2 regions of the Desulfofundulus sp. JL263-se genome follow, and region 1 is predicted to be linked to the other one. Evidence: a T-box and tRNA genes for the amino acid it is inferred to sense, from the RefSeq annotation. Region 1 holds a T-box; the other holds one or more tRNA genes.
The links. A T-box is a leader RNA that pairs with one kind of tRNA and senses whether it is charged. The one in region 1 lies ahead of ACX4JR_RS12685 (valine--tRNA ligase), so its partner is inferred to be a tRNA-Val.

Region 1 (8,638 bases):
GCCAGATTTCCTCGGTAATGAAGGGCATGAAGGGGTGTAAAAGTTCCATGGTACCCCGTAGCACCGAAGCAAGTACATACTGGGCGGTTTTCCTGTCTTTAGGGGTGGTTTTTCCGTACAGGCGGGGTTTTACAAGTTCAATATACCAATCACAAACCTCGCTCCAGATAAACTCATATAGTACGCGGGCCGCCTCGCCCAGCTCATATTTTTCCAAATTCCCGGTTACATCACTTACAACCTGCTGGTAGCGGCTCAAAATCCACCGGTCAGCCAGGGTATAACTTTCCTTGTCCGGGACGTAATTCGGGTCGTAATCTTGTAAATTCATGAGGGCAAACCGGGAGGCATTCCAGATTTTGTTGGCAAAATTTCTGGCCCCGTCCAGGCGCTCAAAGTGGAAGCGCAGGTCATTTCCGGGAGTATTTCCGGTCACCAGCATAAACCGGAGGCTGTCCGCACCGTGACTTTCTATAACCTCAATGGGATCCACCCCGTTACCCAGGGATTTGCTCATTTTTCTTCCCAGTGCATCTAGCACCAGCCCGTGAATGAATACTTCTTTGAAGGGCACGTCATTCATGTGGGCCAGACCGCTGAAAATCATTCTGGCCACCCAGAAAAAGATGATATCCCTTCCGGTAACCAGTACCGAAGTGGGGTAGTAATAGGCCAGGTCCATTGTTTTTTCCGGCCACCCGAGGGTGCTGAAGGGCCAGAGGGCTGAGCTGAACCAGGTATCCAGAACATCGGGATCCTGCTTCAGATTATCCGAGCCACAGGCACTGCACTCCTTAACCGGCTCGCGGGAAGCTATGGTCTCACCGCATTCATTACAATACCACACCGGAATGCGGTGTCCCCACCATAGCTGGCGGCTGATACACCAATCCCGTATATTTTCCATCCAGTTCAAATATATACGGGTAAACCTTTCAGGTATAAACCTTATGCGCCCTTCCTTGACGGCCTTTATGGCGGGCTCGGCCAGGGGCTTCATGCGCACAAACCATTGTTTGGATAACATGGGCTCAATAACGTTGTTACACCTGTAACAGTGTCCCACGGCATGATTGTGGTCCTCTATTTTTATGAGCAAATTCCGGGCCTCCAGGTCCTTAACCACCTGTTTGCGGCATTCCCAGCGGTCCATTCCCTCGTACTTGGGCCCGGCTTCTCCGGTCATCTTGGCATCCTTGTCGATTACTATTATTTCGGGCAGATTATGTCTTTTCCCGATCTCGAAGTCATTGGGGTCGTGGGCAGGGGTTATCTTCACCGCACCGGTACCGAATTCCGGATCCACGTACTCATCAGCTATAACAGGGATTTCCCTCCCCACAAGAGGCAAAATAAGGGTTTTCCCCACCAAGTGCTTGTAGCGCCCGTCATCGGGGTGTACCGCCACCGCCACGTCCCCCAGCATGGTTTCCGGCCGGGTGGTGGCAATGGGCACGAAGTCGTTTTCGCTTCCCTTCACCGGATATTTAATGTAATACAAGTGTCCCGGCCTTTCAATGTGTTCCACTTCTATATCGCTAATGGTAGTCCGGCAGTGACAGCACCAGTTTACAATATAATAATCACGGTAAATGAGACCTTGCTCGTACAGGCGAACAAACACTTCCAAAACGGCCCTGGAACACCCCTCATCCATGGTAAAGCGCTCACGGTCCCAATCACAGGACGAGCCCAGGCGGCGGAGTTGGGTGGTAATGCGCCCGCCGTATTTTTCTTTCCATTCCCAGACCCGCTGGAGAAACTTTTCCCGCCCGAGGTCGTACCTGCTGATGCCCTCTTTGGCCAGCTGCTCTTCCACCTTGGCCTGGGTGGCTATACCCGCGTGGTCGGTACCGGGAAGCCACAGGGCATTATACCCCTGCATACGTCTCCAGCGAGTCAAAATATCCTGGAGAGTGTTGTCCAGTGCATGTCCCATATGCAATTGCCCGGTAACATTGGGAGGGGGCATTACTATACAAAAGGGTTCCCGGTTGGGGTCAACCTTTGAGCGAAAATACTTATTTTTCTCCCAGCAGTCATACCATTTCGCCTCCACTTCTTTGGGGTTATAGGTTTTGGGCATGTTAAATGCCGGCAATTAAGTTCACTCCTTTCCATACAAAAAATAAACTCCTCCCGTGCAAGGACGGAGGAGCCCGCGGTACCACCTTACTTTCGGCAAAAATATATTCGCCGACCCTCAAGGGCTGTAACGGGCTAACCCGGCCGGACCTACTGAAACTTTCAGCCCGGCGGCTCCGGAGCGACATGTACAGGAACCGGGCGGGAAACCTTGCAGCCCGGGGATTCCCTCTCTGGGGCCCGGTGAACCTGCACCCTCTCCTTCACTGCCTTTCTAATTGCGACCTGCCTAAAATCTATCTAATATATTAAAGCCTTCCCCCCAAGCTGTCAACTTTCGCGCTTTGGGTTATAAATCTATTGAATAATAGTTTTAAATTTAAAAAAACTAATAAGTACCATAAAAAATGGAGTTGTTCATTTTAATATGGAATGGAAAACACTTTTACGCACCAAATCAATAAAAAATATAATAAAAGAAGCAAGAGATGATAACAACAAAAATACCCTCGCCAGAACCATGGGTGTATTTGACCTGACCGCACTGGGAATTGGAGCCATTATAGGTACCGGTATCTTCGTTCTGACCGGTGTGGCGGCGGCAAGATACGCCGGGCCCGCCGTTGTAATTTCCTTTATCATCTCGGGAATTGTAGCCGGTCTGGCAGCCCTTGCCTATGCAGAGCTTGCGGGAATGGTACCGGTGGCGGGAAGCGCCTATACCTATACTTATGTCTCTATGGGGGAATTGGTGGCCTGGCTCATTGGCTGGAACCTTATCCTGGAATATCTCGTTGCCGCCGGTGCAGTTGCCATTGGCTGGGCCTCATATTTTGTAGATCTTTTAAAGTCCATGGGTATTATACTGCCTAAAGCAATTACTTCATCTCCCTTTACCGGCGGGATAATAAATATACCGGCCATTATAATTGTACTTTTAATTACCTGGGTGGCAATCCGGGGGACAAAGCACAGCGCCGGAGCTACAAAAATCGTCGTGGCTGCCAAGCTGGCAGTTATAGTTCTTTTTATCGCCCTGGGGCTATTCCACATAGACCCCGGTAACTGGGTTCCCTTCATGCCCTTTGGAGTTTCAGGTATAATCCACGGCGCAGCAATTATCTTCTTTGCCTATATCGGGTTCGATGCCGTTGCTACCGCAGCCGAAGAAGTTAAAAGGCCGAAACGGGATTTACCAAGGGGTATTATTGCCTCTTTGGCAATATCAACGACATTATATGTCCTCGTGGCAGGTATTTTGACGGGTATGCTTTCCTATACGCGATTGAACACCCCTTCGCCAATTACCGCCGCTCTTTTAGCAGCGGGCATAAGGTGGGCAACGGCATTTATCTCGGTTGGGGCACTGGCTGGTTTGACAAGCGTCCTTCTAGCAACGATTTTCGCCCAAAGCAGGATATTTTTCGCCATGTCCAGGGATGGACTACTGCCACCGTTCTTTTCTAAACTTCATAATAAATACAAAACTCCTTATCTTGATACTTTAATCGTTGGAATCGCCGTAAGTGTCATCGGAGCTTTTTTGCCGGTAGGAGTCCTTGCCCAGATGGCAAATATCGGAACGCTTTCAGCGTTGGCAGCGGTTTCCATTGGAGTGGTAATACTTAGAAAAACAAGGCCGGATCTCGACAGACCTTTTAAATTGCCTTGGATTCCATATTTTCCACTGCTTTCCACCGCGGCTGTTATTTACCTTGCCGTAAACCTGCCCACCGTAACCTGGATCAGATTTGTGATATGGATAGTACTGGGGCTGGCAGTATATTTCGCATATGGAATAAAGCACAGCCGCTTGGGCAAGCCAGAAGAAAGGCAGCCAGTTTTTATCTTTGGCTACCCGTCACCGAAACCGGAATTTAATTTTGAAATCGGAAAAATAAACGATAAACCCGGTAATGACAATGGCCAGCCGTAACAGCCCCTGCCAGTGAAAAAACTCAAGGAGAGAACCACCGTCAAAACCCGGTTCTCTCCTTTGCTATGAATAAACCTTGCTCCAGAATTTTTTAACTTTATCTTCCCATACGCCTTAACGTGCCAAATCCTTTGACCGGTAAATTCACTCCCACAATTCCCCCCAGGGCCCCGGCCAGGATCAAAAGGAGCAGGCGAACCCAGATTAAAGGATTCTGCAGGACCTCCAGGCTTCCAACACCCACCATGACCAAAAACAGGAGGCCATAAATTAAACCAACGGTGCCACCGTGTAACCACCCCTGCTTGCGTGCGGATAACCCGCCAGTACCGCCGCCCAATAGCGCCCCCGCCAGCATACATACCCCCAATATACCGGAAAGGTGATACCGGGGCTGTTCGGAGAACGTTACCCATAGTGCCAAAATTACGCCGCAAAACAAGGTCACCATTACCGCCCATATCAGGCCTACCGCCACGGCGGACATTTGAATTTGCCGGGAACCCCGCAATTCCGGACGTGACCAGTATAAAAAGGTAAACCTTTTAAACATCACTTAACCCCCTTACTTTTATATCCATAATATGCCAGCTGGACATATTTATACCTAATTTATTCATATGGCATGAAAATATTGCCTAAAAAATAAATATATTACGGATTAATCTAAAGGGGGCCGGTTTTTTTGCTCAAGAAAAAAGTAATAATATTCTTGTTACTTGCTTTATTTTTAGGTGCGGGAGGACTGGAAATAAAAAAAAGATTGCTAACCCCTGAACCCAGGGCCATTAAAATAACCGTGGCCCAACCCGGGCTATCGCTGGACATGATACCCCATTACCTGGCCCTAAAAAAAGGATTTTTTAAAGAATACCTGGCTGATGTAAAGATAAAAACTTACTCCGGAAAGGAGACACCCCAAGAAACCCTGGCCAGAGGAAAAGCAGATATAATAACAATGGAACTGGCCGGTTTTTTATATAACCGGTACCGGAATGCCGACCTGGTAGCCTTTGCTGCATTAACTGCCGGAGAGCCTTCCTTTATAATGGCCCGGGAAAGTATCCCGGACTTTAACTGGAAAGATCTAAAAAACAAAACCATTATTGGTGCCCCCCCGGAAAGCACAGCCGGAATACTGCTGGAAACGATACTGCGCAGAAATGAACTGGCACCTTACCGTAACGTAACCGTTTTTTATAATATCCCGGACGACCTTCGCAAAGGTGCCTTTAAGGCGGAATGCAGCACCTACCTGCAAGCATCCGAACCGCTGGTTTCCAGCCTGGAACTGGAAGGTACGGCCAGAGTAATAGCCTCGCTGGCCGGGGAAAGGATACCCGCACTGGTCTACGTGACCGACAGTAAACATATCACTAAACACCCAGAAAAAATTCAGCGCTTTACAAACGGCATCTATAAAGCCCTGTTATGGATGAAATATCACTCGGAAGTGATCGCAAAGGATATGGCCCCGGAATTTAAACATATTGACCCCGCCATAATGAATTCCGCCGTTAACAGGTATCTACGGGAAAAAATATGGCCGGAAACACCGCTGATAGATGAAAAATCCATGCAAAAATTCCAGAACATGATGCTTACAGCGGGAGAATTACCGGGCACTGTGGAATGCTCCGGAGCGGTGGAAAACAATTTTACCCGCGAGGCCCTGGAGACGGTGGAATACATTCCGCCGGAACAAAAAAAGAAGGGCCTCAAAAAATTATGGCCCTTCTAAATATCTACCCTTTAACCCACCGTTCTATTACTTTCCACACCTGCTCCCGCCCCGCACCGGTTTGGGCGGAAAAAGGTATTAAGATGTCCTCCTTGCTCAGTTGGAGGACATTTTTTATTGTCGCCAAGTGCTTTTGCCACTTGCCGCGGCTGATTTTATCGCTTTTCGTGGCCACAACCGCATAGGGCAGCCCGTAAAAACGGAGCCACCGGCACATTTGTACATCCTGGGCAGTAGGCTTATGGCGGATATCCACGAGGAGAATTATCCCTTTTAACTGCTCCCGCCCCGCCAGGTAACCCTCAATCATGGGCCCCCACCTGGCCCGCACCTTTTCCGGCACCTTGGCGTAACCGTAACCCGGCAGGTCCACCAGATACAAATTACCGTTAATTAAATAAAAGTTTATAGTTTGGGTGCGCCCGGGAGTATTACTGATCCTGGCAAGCTTCTTACGATTAACCAGTCTATTTAAAAGGGAAGATTTTCCCACATTGGAACGCCCGGCCAGGGCCACCTCCGGGCAGCCTTGGGCCGGGCAATTCTTCAAACTGGTACTACTTTTTACGAATTCCGCGGAAACAATTTTCATGGATGATGGTGGATCCTCCCTCAGCCTCAGCCACTGGATTATATGACATTTCTACCGAAACCTCAGGCGGAGAATTTACTTCTGTCCTGCCCCGGGTATCACTTTCCAGTAACCCTACTTTTAAAACCTCATCCATATTTTCAACCGTGACAAATTCCATCTGCTTTTTAACATTAGCAGGAATTTCACCAAGGTCTTTCTTATTATCTTGCGGTAATACAACCGTCTTTATACCTGCCCTGTGTGCGGCCAGTACCTTTTCCTTGACGCCGCCAATGGGTAACACCCTGCCGCGCAGGGTAATCTCCCCGGTCATTGCCACATCGTTCCTGACCTTGCGCCCGGTAAACACCGATGCCAGGGCCAGGGCTATGGTAATACCCGCAGACGGCCCGTCCTTGGGAATAGCCCCCTCCGGGATATGCACGTGAATATCATATTTTTCAAATTCACTATGGTCAATACCTAATTGGTCAGCCCTGCTGCGAATGTAACTGAATGCGGCCCGGGCCGATTCTTTCATAACGTCCCCAAGCTTACCGGTAAGGGTAAGCTTTCCATTACCTTTATACTTAGTGACTTCAATGGCCAGGGTGTCCCCACCCACCTCTGTCCAGGCCAGGCCGGTGGCAATACCCACCTGGGCTTCCTTCTCGGCCATACCAAAGCGATACCGCGGTGTCCCCAGCATTTGAGGAAGGTTCTGCACCGTAACCCTGACCTTTTTAGCCTTCTTAGATACAATCTGCTTGGCAGTCTTACGGCAAATGCCGGCTATTTCCCGCTCAAGGTTACGTACACCGCTTTCACGGGTATATTCCCGGATGATTTTGCGCACAGCATTTTCTGATACGCTAATCATTTTATCAGTTAACCCGTGTTCTTTAATTTGTTTGGGCAATAAGTGCCGCAGGGCAATTTGAACCTTTTCCTCTTCGGTATAACCGGGAATATGAATAATTTCCATCCTGTCCAAAAGGGGCCTGGGAATGTTATGCTGTACGTTGGCAGTAGTGATAAACATTACGTTGCTCAAATCGTAGGGCAACTCAATATAATGATCGCTGAAGCTATTATTCTGCTCGGGATCCAGCACCTCCAACAGTGCCGATGCAGGGTCTCCCCTGAAATCCATGCTCATCTTGTCGATTTCATCCAGCAGGAAGACAGGATTCTTTGAGCCGGCGTTTCGCATGCCCTGGATAATCCGCCCGGGCATAGCTCCTACATAGGTACGGCGGTGTCCGCGTATCTCCGCTTCATCCCTTACACCGCCAAGGGATAATCTTACAAACTTACGGTCCAGGGCCCGGGCAATGGAACGGCCCAAAGAAGTCTTACCTACACCTGGAGGACCTACAAAGCAAAGGATGGGCCCCTTCATCTTCTTAGCCAGCTTACGGATGGCCAAAAATTCCAGGATCCGTTCCTTGACTTTTTTCAAACCGTAATGGTCCTCTTCCAAAATTCTCTCCGCTACATTAATATCCAGGCGGTCCCTGGTTCCCTTAGTCCACGGTAGTGCCAGCAGCCAATCCAGATAATTGCGTACCACCGTGGCCTCGGCTGCCATTGGCGGCATTTTCTCCAGCCGTTCAACTTCCTTGAGGGCTTTTTCTTCAACTTCCTTGGGCAGCTTGGCCTTGGCTATTTTTTCCCGGTATTCCTCGCCCTCAGCAGCCCGGTCATCCTTTTCGCCCAGTTCTTTCTGGATAGCTTTTATTTGTTCCCGGAGATAGTATTCCTTTTGGGTTTTTTCCATCTGTTTGCGCACGCGAACATTAATTTTGCGCTCCAGTTCCACTATCTCCAGTTCCTTAGAAACAACGGCACACAGTTTCTCCAGCCTTTTGACGATATCCATAGCTTCCAGGATTTCCTGTTTTTCATCTAACCGGAGATTAAGGTGGGAAGCCGTAATGTCGGCCAGCCGTCCGGGGTCATCCAAATTAACAATAGAAGCCATTGTTTCCGGTGGGATACGCTTTGAAACCTTGACATATTGTTCAAACTGGTTGACTAAATTGCGCATTAAAGCCTCTATTTTTGCAGTTTTTTCAAACTTTTCTACATATTGAAGCACCCTTACTTTAAAGAAAGGGGTCTCTTCAATATATTCCTCAATTCTGGCCCTGGCGATACCTTCCACTAATACTCTGATTGTTCCGCCGGGCAACTTTAATAACTGCTTTATTTCTGCCACGGTGCCGATAGCGTAAATGTCATCCGGCCCGGGATCGTCGGTCTGGGCCTCCTTTTGCGTGGACAAAACAATCATTTTGTC
Region 2 (8,638 bases), 780 kb from region 1:
TAAAGCTGGCCGTCGAAATGGAAGGGCACCCTGACAATGTTACCCCCGCTTTGATTGGAGGCATTACCGTTTACGTTCATTCGGAAGATGAAGTAAAATATCTAAAAATAGAACCTCCTGCCGGATTGAAAGCAGTGGTGGCTATCCCCGCTTTCCCCCTTTCCACAAAATCAGCCCGAAAAACCCTGCCCAAGCAAGTGAACCTGGAAGATGCGGTATTCAATATTGGTCGGGCTGCACTACTGGTAGGCGCCCTGCAAAAAGGGGACTTGGATTTTTTGGGGGTAGCCATGGAAGATAGACTGCACCAGTGTTACAGGGCCGGCCTAGTTCCCGGTATGAGAAAAGTTTTTGCCGCAGCTAAACTGGCCGGGGCAAGGGGAATTGCCTTAAGCGGGGCAGGCCCTGCTTTAATAGCCCTGGCCGACAAAAACCTGGATCTTATAGCCAGGGTAATGAGGGAAACCTTTCTCCAGAGCGGCATAACTGCCAGGTCCCTTATACTGGACCCCAGCCCCACAGGGGCAAGGGCATTGGAAATAAAAAATCTTGCATAGGAGTGGACGACAAATGCTGGTAGTACAAAAATATGGAGGAACTAGTGTAGCAAATCCTGAACGAATTCGCAAAGTAGCTCGCCGGGTAGTAGACATGCACCGCCAGGGACACCAGATAATAGTGGTAGTTTCCGCCATGGGCGATACAACAGACGAATTGATTGAATTAGTTAAGGAAATAACTGATGATCCCCCGGAGCGGGAAATGGATATGCTTTTATCTACCGGAGAGCAGGTGTCCATCGCCCTGCTGGCCATGGCCATTAAGGCCGTAGGTGAAGACGTCATTTCCTTAACCGGGCCCCAGGTAGGCATTAAAACCGACAATATACATAGCAAGGCCAGGATTATCGATGTTGACACCACGCGCCTTAAAAAAGAATTAAATGACGGTAAAATTGTGGTGGTGGCCGGGTTCCAGGGGGTTAACCAGGCAAATGATATAACAACCCTTGGGCGGGGAGGCTCGGATACCACAGCCGTGGCCCTGGCCGCCGCAATGAAAGCCGATATATGTGAAATTTATACCGACGTTGACGGGGTATATACCACCGACCCGCGGGTAGTTCCGGAGGCCCGCAAGCTGGATACCATAACATACGATGAAATGCTGGAACTGGCTCATCTTGGTGCCGTGGTGCTCCACCCCCGGGCCGTTGAATGTGCCAAACTTTACAATATACCTATCCATGTACGTTCCAGCTTTAACCATAATTTGGGGACCATTGTTAAGGAGGTAAGCGACATGGAAAAGGATATGGTTGTAACCGGCGTAGCCCACGACCTGAACGTAAGCAAGATAGGAATTTTCGACGTACCCGACAAGCCCGGCATAGCCTATAAGATATTTAACGCCCTGGCCCAAAAGAGCATAAACGTGGATATGATTATCCAAAGTGCCGAGCGCAACCAAGTCAACAGCATATCCTTCACCGTCTCTCAAAATGACCTTAAGCGAACCCTTGAAATAGTGGAACAAATCAAGGACGATGTGGGCTATAAGAGCTATACCTATGATCAGGACGTGGCCAAAGTTTCCATAGTAGGTGCGGGCATGATCAGCAATCCCGGTGTTGCGGCAATGATGTTTGAAGCCCTGGCCGATGAAAACATCAACATAGAAATGATTACAACTTCGGATATTAAAATTTCATGCATTATTAAAAAGAACCTGGCTGAAAAGGCTGTTAAGGCACTGCATAAAAAGTTCGGCTTAGCGGAAAAAACCCCTTGCGCCCGCTGCAGCTAGAGAATTTACGGAGGGATAATCTTGAAATATGTTGTTATACTGGCTGACGGCATGGCAGACGAAGGGTGCGAGGAACTGGGGGGAAAAACCCCCCTCCAGTACGCCCACACCCCCAACATGGACTTTTTAGCCGGTCAAAAACAAATGGGAACGGTACGAACTGTCCCGGAAGGATACCCCCCCGGCAGTGACGTGGCCAACCTGTCGGTACTGGGATATGACCCCAGAAAATATTACACCGGCCGCTCTCCCCTGGAAGCCGTCAGCATGGGAATTGAATTGGGCCCGGACGACATTGCCTTCCGCTGCAACCTCGTAACACTCTCCGGGGAAGAGGACTATGCAGAAAAAACAATGGTTGACTACTGCGCCGGGGAAATATCCTCGGAAGAATCGAAAAAACTAATAAAGAAAATAAATAGCAAACTTTCCACCAACCAGATTCATTTCTACCCGGGAGTCAGTTACCGCCATTTAATGGTCTGGTGGGGCGGGCCGGAAAATTCTGATCTTACCCCGCCCCACGACATTTCTGGACAAAGGATAAACAAACACCTGCCCAAGGGCGAAGGCAGTGAATTTTTACGCAGCTTAATGCTAGCCAGTTACGATATCCTTAAAGATGACCCGGTTAACAGGGAACGCATTAATCAATCTAAAAATCCGGCCAATTCCATCTGGCTGTGGGGACAGGGCAAAAAACTTTCCCTGACCGGCTTTTATGAAAAATTTGGCCTGCAAGGGGCGGTAATTTCAGCGGTAGACTTAATAAAAGGCATTGGAATTTGTGCCGGGATGAAAGTTCTAGAGGTACAGGGAGCCACGGGAAACATACATACCAACTTCCCCGGCAAGGCCGAAGCAGCCCTGAAAGGCCTAGAAGGCGGCCTGGATTTTGTTTACATTCACGTAGAGGCCCCGGACGAAGCAGGGCACCAGGGAGACCTGGAAACAAAAATTAAGGCTATTGAGGAAATAGATAAAAAGGTTCTGGGAGAAATCCTTTATGGATTGAAGAACACAGGAGAATTTAAATTAATGGTCCTCCCCGACCACCCCACACCAGTGAGCATTAGAACTCATACGGCGGACCCGGTGCCCTTTGTTATATATCATTCCGGCTGCAAAGGGAACGGGAACGGAAAATTTGATGAAGAAACAGCCCGCAGATACCCGCTTAAATTGGAAGAGGGACATACTTTAATGGATTACTTTTTAAAAAAATAGTACCTGCCTTAAACCTCCTGAAAAAGGGGGTTTTTTTCTCCAAAGGTATTTACAAAAGCAGCTGTTTTAACTTATAATTATTATAAGAAATTTAGATAATTTTCTAATTATCGAAACGAGGTGAGGTGATTGGTATTTGATAATTTATTTAAGGCCCTTTCCGATCCCACCAGGCGAAAAATTCTAAAATTACTCCGTTCGGACGACATGACAGCCGGAGAAATTGCCTCCCACTTTAATATATCAAAGCCCAGCGTATCCCATCATTTAAACATCCTTAAGCAGGCCAAACTGGTTCTGGATGAGCGGAAAGGGCAATATATCTATTACTCTTTAAACACAACGGTTTTACAGGAAGTTCTTAGCTGGATTTCCGAGATGATGAATGGAAAAAAGAAAGGGGATAAAAATGTCCGGGAATAACAGTTTTTACGCGGAATTTTCTATCAAGAAACAACTGCGGCGCGACTGGCCGGCCCTTTTATTGCTTGCCGCCAGCCTCGTTGTAGCCATCGCGGTTTACCCCCAATTACCCGACCAGATACCTGGCCACTGGAATTTCCGGGGTGAGGTGGACCGCTATACTTCACGCGCCTTCGGCGCCTTCGGATTTCCCTTGATCACCATGGGACTCTACATTTTAATGGTAGTGGTTCCCTACCTGGACCCCAAAAGAGATAATTACCTGAAATTCTCCGAAGTCTACCAGGTGCTGAAAGTAACCCTGATATGCTTTTTGGTGGGACTCCACATGACCGTACTGGCCGCAGCCCTTGGCTATCCCCTGCCGGTAGACAAAATAGTACTGGCCGGAATATCCCTCATATTTATCATCACAGGCAATTTCATGGGCAGGATGCGCCACAACTATTTTGTAGGTATTAAACTTCCCTGGACGCTGGCCAGTGAAAAGGTTTGGACAAAAACCCACCGGCTGGCCGGCAGCATCTGGGTGCTGGCGGGCCTGGCAGGTCTTGTGGGTACCCTTTTTGGAGGTACCACAGGTGGAGTGATTTTATTCACCGCTCTGGGCATTGCCGTACTGGTGCCTGCAGTTTACTCTTTCCTGTTATATAAAAAAATTCACAACGGGTAGCGGGCAATCCCGCTCGCTCCCGGTAGAATTAATGCATTATTGGCCGGATATCCCGGCTGGGACATCCGGCTGTTCTCGTTTATTTCATTTCCCGGTCAATGCGCTGGCGAAGCCTTTGCAAGAACCCTCCTACCCGGGAATTTAATTGTTCTAAATGCTGGATTTGTTGCACATCGATCTGGCCCGATTGACCGGATGCCACTTGAGACAGCATGTTACCTATTTCCACCGTTGCATTTTGAGCCTCCCTCAGCTGGTATAAAAGTTGTTCTTGTTCCATTGCTTCATTGGACTGGTTACCAAATACCCTTTTAAGCCAGGTCAATTTAAATCCCTCCTAGTATTTATTCACAAATCTTTAATAAGTATCTGCAGATTGATAAAATGGTATTTGAAAGTGACAGGTGAAAATTCGATCCAGAATATTTTTGAAGGGAGATGTAACTGAAAGTGGCTAAAAGTTTCAGCAAAAAGAGACCCACTTTTACCCAATTTCGGGAATTGTTCCTTGACGTATTGAAAAATAATTACGGGAAGGACATAGATCCCTTTTCGCCTTGGAAGCAAATTGGCAATGATAAACAAAGGGCCCTGATCCTTGCATCCGTCAGGGACAAATTAATTGAAAAATTTGGCCTGGGAGAGAACCTGGAAATTCACAGGCAGTTAATAAATTTAGAAGGATCGGTGGAAAGCGTAATTTCCCAACTATTCCATTCTTTTTCAACTTTAACCCTGGTGGAACATATCAATGAAACCGTTCTTGAACAGCAACGGGCCCGCCGGGAACGGGAAAAACAGTAGTATTTTCAGGGCCTTGCCAGCATTTTTTAGCAAGGCCCGCTCTACTTTCCGTAATTAAAAGACCGGCCAAGCCGGTCTTTCTCAAATTTTAATTAAATTATATTTTCTAGTACCCAATCCCATCTTCTCACCGTGAGCCAGCTGCGCGTTCCAATCAACGTCCTTGTACACGGCACGGAACTTATCTTCAACATCAGGCCTGTCACCTATGCGCGAAGTTTGCACAACCTTTGCCTTATTAACCAAATCTATACAGGCCTGATCAATGGCCACCGGGTCCTTTGAAGCCAAAATACCTATGTCGTGAACCAGTGGAACGTCACTGTACGACACGCAGTCACACTCGGGCGTTATATTCATCAAAAAGGTAATAAATCCGGCCTTTCCTTTTTTATTCTTCAACACTCCAGCCGTATATTCCACAATTTTCTCCTGGATGGCCTCCGGTGTAGTTTTCCAATTAATTGCTATAGCACCTTCCGGACAGGTAACGGTACACTCGCCGCAGCCTATACACTGCTCCTTATCAATCACCGCGTGCTCTTCAACCTCTATGGCACCGGCAGGACACCATTCACTGCACAACCCGCAGGACAGGCATTTTTCATCCTGTACCGCAGGCAATACATCCGAATGCATGATCTGCTTACCGCTCCGGCTTCCCAATCCCATACCCAGGTTCTTGAGGGCGCCGCCAAATCCCGTCAACTCATGCCCTTTGAAGTGGGTAATGGCAATGATAGCATGGGCGTGGTAAGCGGCACTTCCTATCTTTACCTCTTTCAAGTGTTTTCCCCCGTCTATGGGGACACTTATATAATCTTTACCGGTCAGGCCATCGGCTATTACCAGCGGGCAGTTAACCACCGCATAATCAAATCCGTTTTCAATGGCAGTTTGCAAATGGTCAACTGCATTTGACCTGCTGCCCACATATAAAGTGTTGGCGTCTGTTAAAAAAGGCTTGCCTCCGCACTCCTTGACCTTATCCACTATCCTGCGCACAAACTGGGGCCTTATATAGGCCGTATTACCCTTTTCGCCAAAGTGAATTTTCAATGCCACCAAATCCTTAGGTTTAATTAATTCCGCAAAACCTGCAGCTTTGAAAAGCTTGTCCACCTTATCTAAAAGGTTTTCCTTGCTATTGGCCCTCAGATCGGTGAAATAAACCTCGGACACGATGTAACCCCCTTTCCAGGTGTTCAAAAGTGATTGTAACATACTCTTACGTCTATTTCCATGAGATCCCATAATGTAACTGTATACATTTTGAGGAGGTCATTCTTTTGAGCGAATGCGAACTTATCAGATGAAGGGCTGGAAGAAGATATGGTGGGCCAGCCCGGGGTGGTGGAACTGGTACAAGAAGCCCAGGAAAAGAACGTACTGGTTATTGACAACAGGCATATTTGTGGTAAAATAAAATACACAAGCTAATGGGGGCGTAGCTCAGTGGGAGAGCGCTTGACTCACATTCAAGAGGCCACAGGTTCGAACCCTGTCGTCCCCACCATAAAAAGCAAAAGCCCCGAAAAAACGGGGCTTGAGATTGCTGACAAACCCGGGTTTTGCCCCGGGTTTAACTTTACATTGCATATTTCAAGCTAAATTGCTTTTGCGAAAACTTTTGTATTATCCGAACCAGCAGTGGTAAAAAAGGAGGGTTACCCCTCTTCCAGAGATAATTTGCCATCTTTTTCATATTCTGACAGGCAGCTGTCAATAAGCACTGCTCCATAACTTTTGCTCTACCCCTATAACGGGCATAGCGTAACCCGTGGAGTTCTTTGGCATCAGCAAAACTCCGCTCAACAGTTTCTTTTCTTCTTTTGTATAAGGCTTTCCCCCGCTCACTGAGGCGGTTCTGTCTTACCCAGTCTTTGCTATCTTCCCAAACGTGTCGAGTAATTACTTTAGTATAGCTTTTGGAATGGGTGCATTTAGATAAATATTTGCAGATTTTGCATATCCGGGGGTCTGAAACATATTCCCGGAACCCCTGGCGGTTGGTGGTACGGTAGGTAAGTTTCTGTTTGGCAGGACATATATAGCAGTCATTTTCCTTATCATATTTGAATTGCCATTTGTGAAATAAGCCTTTCTTAGGATGGTAACGTCGATGGGCTATAACAGCAAAAATATCTCTTTTTTGCAGTTCATGGCATATAGGCATGGTTAAATACCCGGCATCCAGGGCTACTGCTTCCACTTCAAAGCCAAAGCGCTTTATCTGACGGTCCAAACGGCCTATGTAAGGTGCAGAATCATGCACATTTCCGGGGGTAACATATACGTCGGTAATCAAGCTTAGCTTTCCATCAACCGTTACGTGGTTAAGGTAATAAAAACCCTGGGGTTTGCCGTCCCTAACCATGTAGCCACTTTCCGGGTCCGTGGTGCTTACCCGTATTTCTTTGTTTTTTTCAAGTTGTTCTTCTTTTGGTTTCAACGGCTTTTTTCCATGCTTTTTTCTATCATCCTCCACTGAATGCTCCAGTTCTTCCAAATAAGCTTGAGTTGAACGTTTCACTTTTTTGAGTGTGAATTTATTTTTGTTGGCATTGGCCTTTAAATGTGTAGAGTCCGTAAATAACTCTTTTCCATCTATTAGTCCTTTCTTAATTGCTTGCATAACTATTTCATCAAATATTTCCTGACAAATATTTGTGCCGTTAAATCTACGCCGCCGGTTCTGGCTAATGGTGGAATGATGAGGAACTTTATCTGTTAGGGAAAGGCCCAAAAACCAACGGTAAGCTATGTTAACCTCTAATTCTTTAACCAGTTGCCGTTCAGATCTTATGCCAAAGAGGTAGCCAATAAAAAGCATTTTAAAAAGCATTACGGGATCTACACAAGGACGACCGTTATCCGGGCAATATAGGTGTTTGACCTTTTCTCTTATGAAGTTAAAGTCTATGAAGCGACTTATTTTCCTCAGCAAGTGATCTTCAGGTACCAGTTGTTCCAGGCAAACAAGTTCCAGTTGTCCTTGGCGGTACCCTGGTTTTTTTAACATGTTTGTTCGCTCCTAATTCTTATTTACTCAATTTTACCATAAAATAAAAGGCTGTTGACTTGTTTTTGTCAACAGCCTCAAGCCCCGAAAAAACGGGGCTTTTGCTTTACCCGAAAAACCTTGATTTTAAAGGGCCGAGCGGGAATTTACTATCCAGAATAGTCCAGTTAGAATGCCTTAAAATCAAAGCATCTGAAATAGTTCGTTAGCAAATTGGTTAGCAAACGGTTAGCAAATCCCACAGTCGGGTTAGGCCTTGGCGGAGGCTGCGCGCCCGAAATGTTCTACGGAGAGGGATCTCCCGGGAACTGGACGTCCTGGACCTGGCCAAGAAGCACGGAATTGTCCAGAAACCCAGCGCGTGGTACTCCTATGGCAGGGAACGCCTCGGCCAGGGCCGGGAGAACGTGCGGAAATTCCTGAAAAAACATCCGGAAATCGTGGCCGAGCTGGCGCAGAAAGTGGTGGAAAAAGCCGGGATTAAGACAGCAGATGGAAAAGTTGTTGAGAATAATAATGTAGTGCCGCTGGTTAGGAACCCGGATTAGCCGGGTTTTTTATTTAGCACTACGTCAGCACACATGTGGAACATATGTCCAAAAAGGATTTTTCATTTTTATGTAGAATTTGTCAATGCTTTTGACAGGTGGATAAGAGGGAGGGACAATTGGTGGCAGAGGAAA

Region 2: it encodes a tRNA-Val, which carries the amino acid that the T-box ahead of ACX4JR_RS12685 (valine--tRNA ligase) is inferred to sense. The anticodon was not compared.

What each region holds. Positions count from the first base shown of each region.
Region 1 is NZ_CM149993.1:2,445,197-2,453,834, forward strand. It holds gene ACX4JR_RS12685 (valine--tRNA ligase) at 1-2,086, opposite strand, end outside; T-box leader at 2,143-2,361, opposite strand; gene ACX4JR_RS12690 (amino acid permease) at 2,513-4,021, shown strand; gene ACX4JR_RS12695 (TIGR04086 family membrane protein) at 4,119-4,574, opposite strand; gene ACX4JR_RS12700 (ABC transporter substrate-binding protein) at 4,707-5,762, shown strand; gene yihA (ribosome biogenesis GTP-binding protein YihA/YsxC) at 5,767-6,354, opposite strand; gene lon (endopeptidase La) at 6,320-8,638, opposite strand, start outside.
Region 2 is NZ_CM149993.1:1,660,619-1,669,256, forward strand. It holds gene thrB (homoserine kinase) at 1-557, shown strand, start outside; gene ACX4JR_RS08435 (aspartate kinase) at 571-1,806, shown strand; gene ACX4JR_RS08440 (cofactor-independent phosphoglycerate mutase) at 1,828-3,033, shown strand; gene ACX4JR_RS08445 (autorepressor SdpR family transcription factor) at 3,163-3,456, shown strand; gene ACX4JR_RS08450 (SdpI family protein) at 3,419-4,129, shown strand; gene ACX4JR_RS08455 (hypothetical protein) at 4,209-4,454, opposite strand; gene ACX4JR_RS08460 (hypothetical protein) at 4,580-4,933, shown strand; gene ACX4JR_RS08465 (DUF362 domain-containing protein) at 5,015-6,118, opposite strand; tRNA gene ACX4JR_RS08470 (tRNA-Val) at 6,375-6,449, shown strand; gene ACX4JR_RS08475 (IS1182 family transposase) at 6,522-7,955, opposite strand; gene ACX4JR_RS08480 (hypothetical protein) at 8,279-8,503, shown strand.